One region of the Eubacterium sp. AM05-23 genome, then DNA from elsewhere that is predicted to be linked to it. Evidence: riboswitches for the same ligand, from Rfam matches in the RefSeq annotation. Region 1 holds a riboswitch; each other region holds the start of a gene.
What was found. A riboswitch is a leader RNA that binds a small molecule or an ion and turns the genes downstream of it on or off. The one in region 1 is predicted to bind cobalamin.

Region 1 (6,099 bases):
CAATGCTGCCCATCTGCCAGTAGGTGATTTCCGCCAGCTGTGTCTCGGGGTCGGCGATGTACTTAATGATCCCCATAATGGAGTTCATAAGCCCTGTGACAATGATGCCTGCCAGCACCAGCATCATATTGGAGTTATTTTTGATAACTTTGGGAATAGCCGTTGTGATCACGACTGCGATAATGCCGCCGATAAAAGCGCCAACCTGCACACCAAAGGTGCCAACGCTAAAAAGAATGGCGAGGGCCGCCCCAATACAGGCCCCGGAGGATACACCCAGCAGATCCGGCGCCACCAGAGGGTTTTGAAAAACACCTTGATAAACCGCACCGGAAAGAGCCAGAGAGCCGCCGACCAGGACAGCTGCCGCTATACGCGGCAGCCGAAGGGTCATAACCACACTTTCTGTGTTGGCGTCCCAGCTCCCTGAAATCGGAAAAACCCTGGACAGAAGCACCTTAACCACATCTAAAAAGGGTATCCAGTAACGGCCCAAGCACAAAGCCAGAATTCCGGATAAAACCAAAACGAGGATCAGTCCAGCGAAAACAGCATAGTATTTCTGGTTGATTTTCTTTTTAAGTCCCGCTGTATTCATATTCTCTCCCCTTCAAATTTTACTGGTTTACTTTCACATTATAAATGGCGTCAATCTCTTCATCGGCTAAATTGTAATCAAAAAACTTTTTGTAAAAATCCTTAATGTCACTCCGGATATCATAATCTGAAAAGATTTCCGGCTGCTGGATGCTGCCCATCCACTTGAGCATCAGCGGCGTCTCCACACAGGGGGCATCCCAGCGCAGAATCCCTACCGGTGTTTTGTAAACGCGGTGGTTTTTGACCGCGTCGATATTGCTCCAGTCCTGTCCTTCGATTTTATTTTCATACAAATCCTCTGGCATGGTATCGTCAAAATTTGAAAGGTAGATAATCTCAGGGTTCCATTCCATAATCTGCTCCATATTTACCTCTGCCCACTTTTTCTCTAAACCAGCGGCAACATTCCGGCCGCCTGTCAGCTCAAGCAGATAGTTATTAATGTTTTTTGACCCCGCTACGCTCAGTTTCTTATTCTGCAGGTAGAGAACGCTCTTTTGATCTGCCGCGGCAACCTGATCCTTTTTATTGGTAAAATACGTCTCGGTATCATTGTGATAATCGATGAGCTTCTGGGCAAAATCCTCCTTGTCCAGAACCTTTCCCACCAGTGTTAAATCCTTTTTCAGGTTCTCAAGGTTTTCGGCATAGTTTAACATAACAGGCGTAATACCAACCGCTTTCAGCTTTTCGGCCTCGGCCTCCTGGTCATTCCAGATAAACGCCACCTCTGGCGAAAGCTTCATCAGTTCTTCGATATTAATGGAAAAATCCTGGGAGATTTCTCCAGTGGAAATCTCTGCAAATTCCGGCGCAAGTTTGGTCATAAAGCTTTTTTTATACTGGGCCATCGCGCTGGGGTTAATGGACACAATCCTGTCACTTCCCCCGTCAACCGTCCACACAGCCGATGCCCATGGAATCGGGGTGATGGCTACCTTTGTAATCTTTTCCGGCAGCTCTACCTGGTTACCGCCCTCATCGGTTATAATACGCGCCTCGGCTTTGTCGGTACTCTCCGCGGTTTTTCCGCTGCTGGCGCAGCCTCCAAAAATCAAACTGACAGCCAGACACAGGCCTGCTGCTTTTAACCATGTTTTTTTCATTTTAAACTCCTTTATTTTTAATTACATAAAAAACTGTTTTAAATACTGACAGCCTTCTCGGCCGATAATACAGTAATCCCCCTTCATATAACGGTTTCCACTGAGGGCTGGGAAGGGCAAGGGAACCTTAACCGCTGTGTTTTCAGGAAGATACTGAAAATAAAGCGGATCCGCGACAACATAATCCACTTCTCCGGCAAGACCCCACTGGGAAGGAAGCTTTTCGACAATGGCGCACTCAACATAAAATTCATTTTTCAGGGCCGTACTCATCTGCCGGTTCAGCTCATGATCCCCTATCATCACTGCATTTCTCTGCTCCCGCTTAAAAGGCACTGTGTCCTGGGGGCATCTCCGGAACGCAGCGTCTCCTGTTATGCTTTCCAGATATTGATAAGCGGCCCTGACACCGCTCACGCTGACAGGCATCTGATAAAACCACGGCGTACCATACTGTTTTTCCATCCACTTCGCCAGCTCAAGGCCCACTTCTGAGATAACCCAGTTGACACTCGCTTTGGGCGCTTCTCTAAGTTCAGCAAGCTTTCCGCCTCCCAGCCAGCAGACAGCATAGCCCAGTTGGGCAAGCTCACGTACCAGCGCAGCAAACTGCCGCTGGTTTCCAAAAACAAAGGGGGTATACCCCACAAAATTGATTCGCTTTTCGGTGCGCTTACAACGCCGCATCTGCTTTCTTGAAACGTTGGATAGCGCTTGCTGTGTTCCCTCAAGGGCGTCTTGAAAGCCGTTGGTCTGGATGAATATTTTTTCCTTAAGCGAAGGAAAAGAGCTGTCGTCAAGACCCGTCATAACAGTTAGCGGTGTGCCCACAATGAACGCAGACTGCCTGTTTTCTTCCTGCATGACGGCGTCTATGCCCTTCTCGATGCTCTCAGCCGCGCCAAGTGTCACCTGGAGGTCGTTCATTCTTGAATACCAGAAAGGCTGTTCTCTGAAATCATCAATGGACCGTGGACAGGAGGCACAGCCCGCGCCTGTTACCAGACAGGCGCAGATCGAGCGGTCCCCTTCAAAAGCAGTCAGCGCGCCGCTGTAATCTGCTGCCAGAGGCGGCAGCGGACAGAGGCGCTCCTCTTTTCCTTCTTTGTGGTTTTCCTGATCGTGTCCAAATCCCTGAATGATTTCTTCAAGCCGTTCCACAGACTTTTTCTTCCGTTTTTCCATAGGACCCCGTCTGAAAACAGCGACCGGCACATTATAAGGATTATCCGCTTCTGATACCAGCGTCTCAAAATCGGTCTGTATAAGAATATCTGGACAGGAAACATAGAGCACCACCCCCTTTGTCCCTCTGGTCGTAACAAGCTCCTCGAGCATACCGCGGACTCTGTGCGCGCAGCTGCCAAGTGTATACTCTAGCCTGGAGACTGGACAGAGTCTCAGGCGGCTGAGGGCTTCTTTCTCCATTGCCCTGAAATAAAGAATTCGGAGACAGGCCGGCGGCCCCACTGCCAGAACGCGCACACCTTCAGTTTGGAAAAGAAGTCTGGACAGCGCTTCATCTCCCATTCCTGGCTGTGCTTTCTCAACCGTTGCTGTGCTCATGATGGTTCTCCTTCTCAAACTGATAGAGTATTTCACCCAGACTGTCCATCTCTGCATCAGAAAGGGGTTTCGGGAGTGTCCCGGCCTCCTGACGGGCTATGGCTCTGGCCAGTGCCATAAAACTTTTTTGCAGTGCTTCACCTTCGTCCTGCTCAAAAACAGTTGTCTTCTGATAGTCGGCAAGCCGAAGCGTATCACTTTGGCTGACAGAGGCCGCAATCAGGCTGCCTGTCAGCTCACCAAAGCGCTCGACAGCCCGATGGTCTGTACCAGGCCTGGCCCGGTTATGGATCAGTCCGCCAAGCAGGGGCTGTGCCCGGGCAGAATACCGCACAATGCTCATCATGATATTATTGGCGGCGTAAAGCGACATCAGCTCAGAGGAGGTGACAATATACACCTGATCCACACACTTTTTTCTCATAGGCATTGAAAATCCACCGCAGACCACATCGCCTAAAACATCATAGAGGATTAAATCCCAGCTCTCTTCAAATATTCCCAGCTTTTCAAGGGTCTCCATGGTAGTAGAGATCCCCATTCCCGCACAGCCAATGCCTGCCTCCGGTCCTCCAGCCTCTACACATGCCACCCCCGTCTCTCCCATAAACAGGATATCCTGTACCGTCACCTGTTCTCCTTTTTCATTCAGCTTTTGAATGACTGTGGGAATCCGCTTTCTCATCAGGCACCGGGTTGAATCCGACTTAGGATCACAGCCGATGTGAAGCACCCTTTTCCCCATTTTTGCGAAAGCGGCGGAAACATTGGCCGCAATGGTCGACTTTCCAATACCGCCCTTTCCATAAAACGCGATTCTCTTACTGCTCTTTTCCATAATTTCTCCCATAAAAAAAAACTCTTCTGACCGATTCATCAGAAGAGTTCCTCAACATAAGCAACACCCTCTCCTAATGATCCGTTAGGTTAGGTATAGACAAGAAATGTTGAAATATCCTGACTTGGGTTCATTGCCAGCTGTAACAACTTCCCAGAGAATGCTCTCCAGTGTTGATAAAACTTACAGCGGCTCCCCCTTACAGTGGCGGCACCGTACCGGATTCTCACCGGTTTTCATGCAACAAGTCTTCTATGTAATTTTGCTATATTATATCACGATATCTGATAATTCACAACCACTGCAATTAACTCAATTTTTGATTGCCAGCTATCGAATTTTTTGATAGTATAATTAAAACAAAAGAAAGGAATAGTATAAATATGATCTCTATGCAAAACATGAAATACATTGTCGAGATCGCAAAGCACCACTCGATCTCCGCTGCCGCCAAGTCTCTTTTTGTCTCACAGTCAACGCTTTCAACAGCGGTGCGTGAGGTGGAGCAGCAGCTTGGCATCTCAATTTTCAGACGAAATAACCGTGGCATTGAGGTCACCTTTGAGGGACAAGACTTTCTAAACCACGCCAAGGATATTGTGGAGCAGAGCGAATATCTTGAAAGGCGGTACAAGCACCGAAAAACCCTGCCCATGCGTTTTTCTGTTTCCACTCAACGCCTTCCCTTCTCGGTCATGTCCTTCATACAGATTGTCGAGGACCTTGAACTCAGGCATTATGACATCGCCATCCGCGAGTGCCCAACCCATGAGGTCATACACGATGTGGCGTCCAGGCGCAGTGAGCTTGGTATTTTATGTATTAACGAGCACTATCTCAACACCATGCAGAAGCTCCTTGATTCCAGTAATTTAACCTTCTGTGAGCTGGGGCAGCTCACCATTTATGTTTTCCTGCGGAAAAAGCACCCCCTGAGCGGAAACACCTCCCTGACGCTGGATATGCTCAGAGAATACCCCTTCGTAACCTATGACCAGGGCGAGGACAACATGCTGCATTTTTCTGAGGAAATCTTGTTTAATGAAATCTGGGATAAAAACATTCACGTCATTGACCGATGCTCCAAAATCGCCCTTGTCCGCGGCACAAACTGCTTCAGCATCGGCCCTGACCTGACCAACAGCGATGCTGACCGTATGCATTCCAACATGAGTGAAGTAAGGGCTGTCCGTCTTTTAGACAACGACCAGCGGCTCCACGCCGGATATATTCTCAGAAACGAGCACAGCTTAAGCGCCATCGGCGAGAAATATATTAAGGTCCTGACCGAAAAGATAAAATCCTTTGAAAAATGGGACTGAGAAAGTAAAAAAAGCCGTATTCACAATGATACGGCTTTTGTAACATTTTTTGACCCGGCGTTGTTTTTATGAAACACGACGGGCAATTACGGCTAAACGGCCATCGTTCAGTCCGACATTAAAGATACAGGTGGACAGTGTAAGGATCTCATCACCTGGCTGTACATTTACATCGGTCGCGACAATGCTCTGGTTTTTTATGTTTTGGTAATAGGCCAGAAAACTTTCATCGTCGGCAAATTCCAGCTGTCTGTAATCATAGTCCTGCTCAACCACCAGCACGGCAAAGATCTCCCAAACGCCGTCACCGCCCAGTTCTAGCGGTCTTCTGTAAACAATTTTATTGTGCTCTGTAATAAAATTTGGGTCTTTATAGTAATAAAGCAAATCGTCAAACATGACATGCACGCCGCTGCGCATGGTGCTATGCCCATAAATCAGCGAATTCTGGCTTCTGGGCTGCCACTTGTAATTCATATCTAAAAAGGGAACGCCTCTTTCATCCGACTCGCCGTTGAATGAGGTATACAAATATTTATCATTATCGGTTGTCTGTACTACAGGGGTATCGATATTTGTCCCTTCAATACTCAGCCAGCCAACGGTTTCCGGGTTTACCTCACGCAATGCCGCCCAGTCGATGCTGTTATCCTCGCGGTTTATGACC
Region 2 (6,099 bases), on a different contig from region 1:
CTCATAAATCTTCAAAGCATTTCCACACGAAATTCCCAAAGCAAGTTCCTGACTTTCACAGTAGCGGTGGAGCTGTCAATGGTCATGCCATTTTCTTCCTTGTGCCTTTGGGTCAATTATTTTTCTGTCAGATGAATTGTATCCAATAATCTTTTATATGCTTTATTATATCGAATCTTACGTCTAAAATCAAGCTAAATGTTCACAAAATCAAAATGTCTCTCAACATCTTTAAATGCACTTATATCGATTCAACGGTTTGCCTATAATATTGCGCCTATTTTATCGGGATAAACACCTGAATAATTTTTCCCCTGTAATATTCAAAGCACAGCTTGTTCTCTTCAAAGATTATTTTTCTTTCCTCGAGCCATTCTGTGAAAATGAACTGCCACATTTTTCGTACGGATGCTGCCAGCTGAGTGGTTGAAAAAGGTTCAGGCGACTCAATCGAAAAAGTTGCATACTTCGCATCTGGTAAAATAAGTTCTTTAAATCCTCTGGGCATTGGCTCATTCCTATTTGAAACAATCCCATAAAAATAGGACAGCTCCCCGCTTGTTTCATTTGGATTTACCCAAACTCCAATCTCCCCACGATGGGCAAACTGGTTATGATAATCCGCATACTGGCTAAAGTCGATATTTGACCAGTAAGCGCCATCCTTACAATAATTAAGCGCATCAACCCCTGTCGGTGCATACTCATACCCAATAAGCCTGATTTTCCTGCTTTCCATAATCTGCGGCTGCATAGACTGGTTCCCTCCTTGTTTTAACTTACGATAACGGGTTGCACTCAGTCCAAAATGTCGCTGAAACGCTTTTGCAAATCCTGCTTGTGTCTCAAATCCGGCGTCCTGCCCTGCCCGCGCGATGGACTCGCCTTGTTCAATCGCTTGAGCTGCTTTCTCCAGACGCAATATTCGAATATAGACACCGGGCGGTACACCAAAATAGGCTCTGAACATATGTGCAAAATGATAAAATGAATAGCCGAATTTTTCTGATAAATACTCAGCGGTTAACGGCTCGTTTAAATGCGCTTCAATGTATCGGCGGCATTCTTCCATTGTTTTCTGGCTGTTCATATTTCATCATCCTTGTCTATAGTATAACATCATTAAGAAACATTTACTTTTCCATTCTTGCTGACTTTTCATATAATGCGTTTTTTATCTCACGATTCCTTTTCCACAAAAAGGACAGCTGCTGTTTCCGCTTGGAATGATTTCACAGCATTCGATGCAAATTCTCGGCGTTCCTGGGTCCCGTTTTTTTTTACTGGGAACGGCATATCCCGCATGATGTACTACTTTTTCTCCTATTTCAAAATAATCCAAAAGATTTATGCTCACTGGTCCTCTGTAAATATAGCTCTTGGTAGAAAACACTGATTTTATGACAAACGTATGGCAAACCTTCTTTTTTCCATATTCATCAACGATCATCTCTCTCTTAATGTCCTCGAGCCTTCCGCTAAAGGTTCTATCATTTACAGAACTTACGATTCCTTCATCATTTCTTCGTCTCATTGCTGGCATTTTACCCCTTTACTCCTTGTCTCATTTTTACTGCGCCAATCATAAAAATAAAAAAAGCTCCTGTTTACACTTGACCAGTGCAAAACAGAAACTCTAACTCGCTGTAGAACGTTCGCTTTCTTATCTTGTTCTCAGAACCCGACTCGTCACTGAAAATGACACACGGTAGCGCGACTATTCAGGATTCTCACCTGATTTCCCTCGAACAAGCTTTTAACTTTACTTAATTTTATTTTAACACGCTTATTTTATTAACGCAAGCCTTAACTTAAGAAAAAACAGATACTGCTTTTCACAGTACCTGTTTTAAATCGTATTTTTGCTTATTGTTCTTTATGTTTTCGGCTTATCGCAATGCCGCCCAGACCAATAAGAGCCAACATAGCCACACAGATAAGCACACTGTTTGCAGTATCTTCTACAATGCCTGTCGCAACGTTCTTACCTGTGGCTTCCACATTATTTTTGGCCTGCTCGCCATCTGCTTTTTGGGGATCCTCACCCTGGCTTTTTACTGCTAACGCCAATTGCGCATTTTTCAAAGCGGTCATAACTTCATGGATCTGCGCTTCGGTTGCGTTGGGATCGCTGTACACTGCCTTTGCGGCCTTCAATGCTTTGTTGAAAGCTTCGACGCTGGCTTTGGTATATTGATCGGTGTTAACTTTTTCTGCCTCTGCAATCATATTTTTCAGTTCAGTTTTATCACCTGCGGCTACAAGAGCTTTCATAGTGCGGTCAAGCTCTGCCTTAGCTGTTTCCACAAGGTTTTGTTCTTCCGCTTTGATGTTCTGATTGTCCATCAGTCTTCTGGCGGCTTCCCGTGCTTTAACAAATGGCTGCCAGGTTTCTTCTGTATAGGTGCCTGTCAGCGCTTCTGCTTTTTCCAGGCTTTCTGCCAGGCCTGTTTTATCGGCTGCGGGAACCAGTGTCTTGATGCTATCGGACAGTTCTTTTGACATTTTCTGCATCGTGTCTACGTCAGCTGTCTGAGTATCCAGAGCTTCTGCCCTGCCTAAGATGGTATTTACAGCCTCTCTGCTGTCTTGAGTGTAATTTTCTGACAACACTTTCTTAGTTTCCTGGATTTTTGTATTCAGATCTTTTTCAGCATTTTCAAGGGCTTCTATCTCAATTTTAGCGGCTTCTAAATGAGAAAGGCTGAGGACAGATGCCCGTTGTTCCTCTGGCATTTTTTGATATTTTTCAAGAAGTGCGTTGAGCGCGTCCCTGTCCTGAAGACGAACGGCTTCATAATCCGCAAACCGATCTTCGGCCTCCTGTTCGAATTTTTCTACGGCTTTAACTGTATCAACCCAACTGGTATCACCCTTTTGGGTCGCTTCGATATTTTCAACGACTTTATCGGTCGCTTCCTGGCTGAGTGTCATGTCTTCAATGGCTCTGAGCGCACGGTCATAGGCCAGTTTAAGTGCTTCGCTGTCTACGGTGTTTTCATTTAAAGCGGTGGTCTGTGGCGTATTCAGCGCCGCTGCCGCTGCGATGAGCGCATCCTTATTGGCGATGGAGACCAGAGGCTCGGAGCTTCCGTAGTCCTTGCCGCTTAAATCTTTTCCATAACCACAGTAAGTAAACATCAGACGCATGGTATCGCCATTTTCAGGCTGATAGGCGGCAATCCCGTAAGGCATCTCAACATTATTGACGTAGTACATCCAGCCGCTTTCCTGGCTGTATGAGAACTGGCCGAGGGCATTGTCTTCATATTCGTTGCCAAACGATTTGGCCGCATTCGTATCTGCGCCGTTCAGCTTTTGAACAATATAGGCTGGAATCTTAATTTTATCGCTTCCTGCGTCTGCACCTTTGATGGCTTCCAGATAGGTATCCTGCCCTACAAAGTTTTCTGCACCAATGGCGCGTTTAATAATATCTGCACCATTTTCATCCGCATAGAAGGGAATCTGCACAGGCTCTGTATAGAAGCCTTGTCCGATGGTAAAGCGTTCAACGTCAAAGTTTACATAGCCTTTCAGCGGTGCCAATGCCTTAACAGCTGCTTCGGCGTCGCTGAGAACTTTTAGGGTTTCCGGTGTAACGTATGCTTTTTGGGCTTTTGTCAATTTGTTGTAGGCCTGACGCGCTGCATCTACGGCTGCTTTCTGGTCATAGCTGGTAATTTCACCGATAGCCAGTATTTGGTCGGTCACTGCCTGGGCAGCTTTTTTGTCTTTGTTTTCATCCGGGTCGACTGGTGGATCAACCGGTTCTTGTTTTCCAACATCGGTTAAATCATACAGGCTGTTTTCATCGCTGACAAAGCGGTCATAGGCTTCTAACGCATAGGTTACCTGCTGAGAGGACATGAGCTTAACATTGTCTGGCTCGTCCTGATTAGCGGCATAGGTTTTAAATCCACCGCTTTCCAACTTAAAACTGTCAAGGTTTGTGATCAGATTTTTTTTGCCGAAGGTAAAACCATTTGCTTCGCTTAACGGGTCTATTTTTGCAACAGAAAGCAGGGTTAGTACCTGCGCGCCTGTACATCCATTTTCAGATCCGCCTTCCACAAAGCCACAATTCGAGGTCATCTTTGCCTTGATATAGGATAGTCCTTTATCAAAAGCGGCCTGTACCTCTGTGTGCGCTGCATCATTATATGGCGCCAAGGCCTGGAGAACCATGGCGGTCATGTCAATACTGTCGCCGTTCCCTTCCTTGCTAAGACCAAAGCCGCCGGTTTCTTTCTGGAATTCAAGCAGCTCACTGATGAGCTGATCGCGGTTCCAGAGTGCTCCCTCTGGCGTTTCATACTTCTGGCTGTCCAGCGCGATGAGCGACCAGCTGACCTGGTTGGAGGACTGGGTTGACAGACTGGCGTCATTATAAGTTTTTTCAATGAGATTGACGCCGCCAATGTCGGTTGGATCTTTTCCCATTACGCTTAAGGTTAAAACAACGCGGGCACGGTCGGTGGGCGCTGCTTTATCAAAGAAGCCGGCGGCAGCCTTTTCTTCTACTGCTGCGCAATAGGCGTCTTTATCTTCCTGGGCGATGGTTCCACCAGAACGCAGTGTGGTAAAAATGCTCCATTCATCACCATATGCATTTTTACTGATGCTGTCGCCTTCCAGGTATTGCTGTCCATGAATCAGGTCATCCTTTGCCATTTTAGCATAATCGATAGTTTCGCCAGTACCTTCTTCGTTAACCGTCACGGTAAAGGTAACTGCCTCAGCACCGCCGGTTGTATCCAAGGGCGTCCCGGTAACGGTCACCTTACCTGCCTTTTTAGCCGTCAGAACGTGTTCAACTTTCACACGTTTCCAGTCATCTTCTCTCTGGATTACGCTATCGACCACATCCACGATACCGTCTTCGCTGTAGGTCCAGTTAAAACGCTGCTCTGTCGCTTCTTCTGGTTTACAGTTCAGGTCAAGCTTAAGGTCCTGATATTTTTCAATTTCAATGGTCTTATCCATTCTGGCAGACTCCAGAGGCGTTTTATAACGGAATTCCACGGTGACAGTCTGCTTTTGAGTCGGGTTATCCTTACTGGTGACCACAAAGGAGGCGCTGCCTGCTTTTTTGGGGACAATACCATTGGCAAACATTACCATGTATTCGGCGACATCTGGGTTAAGCGCCTTCCATTCGACTTCCTTATTCGACGCGTTTTCCGGAGATGTGGTTATTTTATAAGGATCATCACTGTGTTCGGTAATGCCGACATAATAACCACCGAGTCCGTTCCACTCGTCAATGTACCAGACTTCCGGTACTTTAACATCAATGCTCTCAACGTTGACTTTTTCGGAGGTTGCCCGGAAGCTCGCGCTTACCGCTTCATTGTCAATCATTTTAACGGTAAAGTCCGAAGTACCCGGCTTACCGAATAAAAAGGTTCCATCTGAAGATATGGAAGCAATGCTTTCGCTACTGCTGCCTTGATAGCTTTGCTTGGGCATTACTGTTTCACTGCTCTCTCCTGCCCTGCGTCCCCTTACCTCAACCTGTTTTGCCTCACTGCCTGCAAGGGTAACCGGTTTTTCTAAAGATACCTGCTTGTTGTCTACATAAAGAGATAAAGTTTCAATACCTGACGAAATAGCATTGATTTTAAAGCTCTTGATAACGTCCGGGGAATCGTCCCATCGAGTATCTCCATCAATGACACGGGCTTCGACAGTTCTTGTCCCATGCGGATTATACTGGCCGGATTCGGACGATATCCAGACGTATGTACCTATTGTTCCGTCATTATTATATTCTTCGGAACAATTCCAGAAAGCTTTTTTATCACTGCCTTCCAACACAAAGTTGCCTTCGTCCAGTGCGGTTAACGTAAAGCTGCCCGTTTCATCCATTTCCTGAATACGTCCATCTTTATAGCGAAAATAAACCGACGGTCCTGTCGCTGCGGCACGCGCTGTAACGGTAACCTCACAGACGGCTTCCTTTTCACCTGCTGCCGCTTTGATTTTTACCTTGCCGGCTTTCTGTCCAACCACACGGCCTGTATCGGATACACTGGCGATCGAAGCGTCCTCGCTGCTCCAGATTACTTTATCGGTTGTATCTTCTGGTGTAACCTC
Region 3 (6,099 bases), on a different contig from region 1:
GCCCTTTTTTAGCCTGTCCAGCTGGGCGAAAAGCTTTTCCAGCGCTTCCTCAGAAATCTGAGGCCCGCGGCCGTTGATCTCGCTCTCCTCCTGGGATTTAAGCTTGACATTGATGCGGGACAGCCCGTTTTCGATTTCGATAAAATCAGAGCTGCATCCAAAGTCCCGGACACGCGTCTCGATTTCTCTGCCGGTAAAACCAGCGATAAAGCCCAGGGCCACGTTGTCAAAGCCGAGGTTTTTAAGCACAATGGAAACATTGATGCCCTTACCGCCAGGGAACAGCCGCTCCGAGGCGGTACGGTTTACCTGGCCGGTTTTAAAATCATCGACCTTTACAATGTAGTCCAGGGATGGATTAAAGGTCACTGTGTAGATCATTTTTGTCTACCTCCATTATCTCTGTGAATTTCAGGTATTTATGATCCTGTAAATCCGTGGTGATGATCCTCGCGCTGCCGATGTCGCCAAAGGTAACGGAAGAAATTTTATTAAATTTTGAAGGGTCGCTCAGAATGTAAGCGTCCCGGCAATTATCAAAGGCTTCCTTTTTAACCATGGCCTCGTGCACGTCTGGCGTGGTGTATCCTGCCGTTGGACTGATGCCATTGGTGCCGAAAAAGCCAAGGGTAAAATTATATTTCCTAAGGGCTTCCACAGTTTCCTCGCCCACCATGGCTTCGGTAGAGACCCGGAGGTGTCCGCCCGGGATAAAAACTTTATACCCCTTTTTAAGGAGTTTATTTGCGTGTCCAAGGCCGTCGGTCACATATGTCGCTTCCTTTTCGCTGATATAGTCAATGAGCGCCTCGGTAGTTGTCCCCGCGTCAATAAAGACAAAGTCGCCTTTATGAATGAGCGAAGCCGCGTACTGTCCAATGCGCTTTTTTTCCTCACTGTACTGCCCGTGTTTATAAGCCACATCGTCTTCATTTGTTGTATAGCTGTTGTCAACGGCTGTCGCACCTCCATGAACCTTATGAACCAGACCCATTTCGTGCAGGGCGGTAAGATCCCGCCGCACCGTTGATTCCGAGCTTCCGAGCAGCTCCGTCAGCTCCTGCACGGTCACTGCTTTTTTGTTCTCCACGGTTTTTAATATAATGCTAAATCTTTCCTCTGTTAACATCTCTCTGTCCTCCGCAACTGTATAATATCACCATTTTCAGTCATTGTCAAGCATTTTCATTCAAAAAACTTCAAAAATAATCAAACATTTCCTATTTCCTGCCTTAATACTGATTGTAAATGACTGAATTTGACTGTTTAAGCCTATCATGCCCGGGTATAAAAGTCAACAAACACGAAACACTGGCGGCCGGACCACCGCCCCGGTTCTTTACAAAAAATAAAAAAAGAACCAAACACGCGATTTGGTTCTTTTTTATCAGTGATATGCATATACTAATTTTTTCGATCATGACATCAGACGTTATCGCCGTCCTTGATGTCAAAATAGTCTGGTAAAAATTGCTGAACGTCGTTAATGCGGATTTCAAAATGGGAGTGCGGTCCGGTTGAGTTACCAGTGCTGCCCATTAACGCTACGACTTGGCCCTTTTCGACCCGGTCACCAACGCTTACCTTAAATTCGGAGTTATGACCCATTCTCAGGACAGTTTTTCCATCGTCCATCATAATGTCAACGCATAATCCGTAACCGCCAAATTCACTTGCCCGGATGACTGTACCACTCTGCGGTGCGTAGATCGGCGTACCCATTGAGTTCGCAATGTCTACTGCAAAGCAGCCTGCGTGGCTTCCTGGCTTGTCTAAAGCGGAAATATTACCGGTTGCCGGTAAAATAAAGTTGCCTTTCTTTGAAGACATGGTCGGGTACTGCTTCGTTCCCTTTGAAACAATCTGAGCCACCGGCTCTTTCGCAACTGTTTCGGATAAGGTTGTTTCACTCACAACCTTACCGTCTTCATAGACGGTTTCGACTTCCTTATCAAGTTGTCCGTTCACACCTTGCTGTGTAACTACAGTTTGATCAACATATACATTTGGATCTTCCTGCTCAACGGTCTGGAAAGGTATGTCTTCTTTTTTAGTTGATGTTTTAGTCAGATTAATTTTTAAGATACTGGAGCTTGTCTCAGTCTCATTATTCTGGTTTTCTACATTCTCATTACTATTATTTTCAACGGTACCTTCAGCTGCTAAAGCTTCCTCTTGGGCTGGCTCATTGCTTTGGTCTCTTGCCACATCGGCTCCACCACGGCTTGCTACCTGGATTGGAGCGTTCGTACTCTCTTCACTCTTACTCGGATTAGTATTACCTGTTGCTAAAAGATTAGCGCACTCGTCCGGACTGTTTAAGTCCTCGAGCGGAAAATTCTTAGGCGTTTCTACAACGTCGCTCTGGATGTCGCATTTTACCAGCTTATCTGTACCCTGTACGTTACCGATCTTATTAATTGCACCTGCAATACCGGCCTGTACCTGATCAGATGAAGCCAGGTTTCCAACTTCCTGTCCGTCAACCTTTAATTCTACACCATGAACGCCGACCCAAAGGTTCTGCGCGTTCAATGCATCAGTAAATTCTTCCTCTGACAACATTGGTTTATTAAATGTGATGCTCTTTTTAATCTGTATATCATTGTAGACATATGCTGTTTCGATCGACGTTTTCGATCGCATATCCTGCTCTACCTGATCCAGACTCTGTGTAAACACAGCCGCATCCTTTGTATAGCCTAAAACCTCTCCGTCAACCATTACCTTGTAACCAAGACAGGTTGAAGAAAAGAATCCGAGAAGAAGCGCTACACAGAAACCTGTGAATACGACTTTTTCTCTTTTGCTCAAGTGCTTGGCGTAATGCGCAAGCTTCTTAAAAAACATTTGGAGCTTGCCACTTGAGCGATGGCTTTCGTTGCTAATGCCTAATCACCACCCTCCTATATATAATTTTGACCAAATTGTAAAGTTATTTACAATTTAGATATATTTTAACATATCCTTTGGCCCTTGCCAATACCTTAACCGAAATTACTTAATATTTTATGAAAAATTCATTAAAATATACGTGTTTTTGGTTTAATTAAGGCGGTTCTCGCCCCTTTACCGGCTTTTCAGTATTTTTTTCTTTACATTTAAGATTAAAACAAAGGGGAAAATCTTGTTGTAAAAAAATAAATTTACGAAAAACCCCCTGTCAGGGCCCAATAAACCTTGACAAAAGAAAATCAAAGGGATATGATAAAGACAACTTAATATTGTAAACATTATGTAAATGGGAAAAAGGTGAAAATCCTTTGCTGTAATCGCAGCTGTAATGCAATATGTCCCCTTATGTGCCACTGTCCGCCGGATGGGAAGGGAAGGGGAATGCCATTGTAGAGCCAGAAGACCGGCATAATGTTTTCTTAAAACGCTCCGATTTAGAGTTATTTAAGAGATACGTTCCTTAATCAATTTCGTATTTTTTGCCTTCTCTAGCCGGAGAAGGCTTTTTTATTGTACTAAATGAAGGTGAGGTCTTTCCATTGATTGAAATAAAAAAACAGGCAGAGCCTGCCAAAGAGTTTAAAGGTGACACCGTTATTAAAAGCCTGATGACCATTAAGCGGCAGCTTGAAGATAAACGCAGACTGTTCGGCATTCATGAATATGCCTTTGCCAAAACCAGCGACCTGCTGTTTTCCATGGGCACAAGGCTTTTATGCGAGGGAAACCAATGCGGCCATTACGGCGCTACCTGGGCCTGCCCGCCCGCGGTAGGCAGCTACAACAGCTGTGTCGCCAAATGCCGCTCCTACGAAAACGTCTGTCTGCTCTCAACCGTTACCGATTTAAAAGGCCAGTATGACTTTAGAGGCTGGAACCGGGCCCGCATATTTCACGAGGCCGCTACGGCCAAGTCTGCCCGTCTTTTCAGAGCCCATTATCCTGGCGCTCTGGTGCTCTCCACAGAGGGCTGTATCCTCTGCGACCAGTGCACCTACCCCGACGCCCCCTGCCGTTACCCAGACCAGATTTTTCCATCCGTGGAAGGCTATGGCATCGTGGTCATGGATCTGGCCAGCAAAACCGGCCTTTCCTATAATAATGGCCCCGAAACCGTTACCTATTTCAGCTTTGTGCTGTTTTAGCCCGATTCAGAAAGGAGAACCGCCATGAACCTGACTATTTCGCCCATCTCCACGGCCGAGCCCCTGCCCCCGGCCGTCGCTGTTTCCGATCTTCATGCGCTCAAAGAAAAATACAGCGTCCTCAAAAAAAAGGCCGCCACAGCCTACTGCGCCCTGGACGGCGTCCTCTCCCTTTTTCAGGCCATCGCCCAGGAAAAAGGGATTGACTTTAACCCTGTGGTTTTCTACCCCATGTCCTCCTTTGTGAGAGAACGGGACATCTGCAGGATGACAGAGCTGCTGCTGGAAAGCGCCTTTTCCGCCGGAGAAAAAAGCGTAGACTTCACCATCAACCTTTTTAACGCGGGCGTTATCTCCCTGTCCATTAAAACCGAGCAGCCCTGCCAGCCCCTTCCCCAGTATACCGAAGAGCTCCAGGCGCTCACTGCCGCCTATGACGGCATCCGGGACACCCGCCGAATCGGCGGCCGGGAGCTGACTTCTTTTATACTGAGACACAGCCCCGACCACGCCGAGGAGCGTTTTGGCAGCGATCTGCTATACGTCCGTTTTTAAAATCTTCTCAGCCGTCACCTCATCAATGATAAGGTGGCGCGCGAACCCGGTGTTCAGGCAGCCGATGGCCGATCCTACATTAGCCTCCACAGGCACAATGCCAATAAAATTCTTAATTTTAGAAAGCGGCCCCAGCGGAATCTGTATGGCAAAATCATCCTCACCTTTTATCTGCTGTCCCTTCCAGTTAAAAAAGTAAGACAGAATATTGGAGGTCGCCCGCTCCGTGATCAGCCGCCGCCCAAAGCGCAGGGCAGTGGCGTGGTCCGGCACACAGGGGTAGCCGCCAAGGGTCACCAGTGCGGTGTCTGTCTTTTTCCACAGGGCCAGAATACTGTTATAATTATCTGTCGTCACAAATAAATCCCGTTCCTGCTTGGTCGTAGGAAAGGCCGGCGAGATCAAAAAATCCGCCTCAAATCCCGTTTTTCGGGCAAAATCCGTAGCCAGCTCATTGGGATGGTAGCCCTTGTGCGGCACTGTGGCCGTCCCGATCAGCGGACAGACTTTCCCGCTGTACTGCCCAGCAAGCTCCCTGCCCGCTAAAATATCAATGACACGGCTGATATTATAACCCCAGCCAAGGCCAAGGATTCGGGTTTTAGGCAGGATTTCCAAAAGAAAATCCACAGCGGCTTCATAAAGACGCTCCTGGGTTTCGTTCTTATCCTCTGTGCAGCTGACCACCTGACAGCTCTTTAAGCCAAACCGGTTACACAGTTCCCGGCTTTTTCCAATGCTGGTGCTGTCAAAAGATTTGATCTCAATTTTAACAATACCTTCTTTGCGGGCTTTGTTCAGCAGATTGCTGACCGAAGGCCGCGAGATACCCATCGACTTTGCAATCTCTGCCTGAGTCATGTTCTCTTCATAATACATCTGCGCCGCGCTAATAAGACGGATCAGCTCCTTTTCTTTCATGATGATCTCCTTTACAAATGTCAACAGCTTTTTTCTAAATATACTCTATTTTTTGACAAATGTCAATCCACTATCTTTAAGATTCAAAATGCAAAATACTTTACATTTGTCAGTTTATTGCTTATTTTTCATATTTTTATGAATTTTTTCAAGGATTTTAAATTATTTTACGTTTTTTTGTTTGACAAATGTTAATTCCGGTGATATTCTATAAACAAGTTGAAACCGATACCGGAGGTGAGAGTATGTCAGTAGAAACCTTAAAAATCAAAAACATGTTATTGACATCTGCTAATAAAATTATAAGCAACGTCGAAAACTTAACCAGGCTGGATTGCGAGCTGGGTGATGGCGACCACGGAACCACCATGGAAAAGATCGCCAAAGCGCTGGTGACCGAAGTGGACGCCTGGAACGAAGAAACCGACCTGAAAGAAGCACTGGAAGCCCTGAACGATACCCTTGAGGATATCAGCGGCGGCTCCGCTGCCCCGCTTTTTGGCTCTTTTGTCTGTGGCATGGC

Region 2: linked by a shared signal. The riboswitch ahead of DW091_RS19335 (hypothetical protein) and the one ahead of DW091_RS17245 (nitrogenase iron protein NifH) in region 1 are both predicted to bind cobalamin.
Region 3: linked by a shared signal. The riboswitch ahead of DW091_RS17860 (DUF2284 domain-containing protein) and the one ahead of DW091_RS17245 (nitrogenase iron protein NifH) in region 1 are both predicted to bind cobalamin.

The regions. Positions count from the first base shown of each region.
Region 1 is NZ_QUDF01000015.1:20,697-26,795, reverse strand. It holds gene DW091_RS17260 (iron ABC transporter permease) at 1-598, opposite strand, end outside; gene DW091_RS17255 (ABC transporter substrate-binding protein) at 618-1,706, opposite strand; gene DW091_RS17250 (nitrogenase component 1) at 1,728-3,272, opposite strand; gene DW091_RS17245 (nitrogenase iron protein NifH) at 3,253-4,110, opposite strand; cobalamin riboswitch at 4,204-4,381, opposite strand; gene DW091_RS17240 (LysR family transcriptional regulator) at 4,503-5,432, shown strand; gene DW091_RS17235 (class B sortase) at 5,499-6,099, opposite strand, start outside.
Region 2 is NZ_QUDF01000021.1:27,425-33,523, reverse strand. It holds gene DW091_RS19340 (AraC family transcriptional regulator) at 278-1,090, opposite strand; gene DW091_RS19335 (hypothetical protein) at 1,175-1,543, opposite strand; adenosylcobalamin (AdoCbl) riboswitch at 1,624-1,768, opposite strand; gene DW091_RS19330 (Ig-like domain-containing protein) at 1,867-6,099, opposite strand, start outside.
Region 3 is NZ_QUDF01000016.1:14,577-20,675, reverse strand. It holds gene pfkB (1-phosphofructokinase) at 1-381, opposite strand, end outside; gene DW091_RS17870 (DeoR/GlpR family DNA-binding transcription regulator) at 359-1,129, opposite strand; gene DW091_RS17865 (peptidoglycan DD-metalloendopeptidase family protein) at 1,426-2,814, opposite strand; cobalamin riboswitch at 3,208-3,382, shown strand; gene DW091_RS17860 (DUF2284 domain-containing protein) at 3,495-4,100, shown strand; gene DW091_RS17855 (hypothetical protein) at 4,125-4,655, shown strand; gene DW091_RS17850 (sugar-binding domain-containing protein) at 4,638-5,576, opposite strand; gene DW091_RS17845 (dihydroxyacetone kinase subunit L) at 5,822-6,099, shown strand, end outside.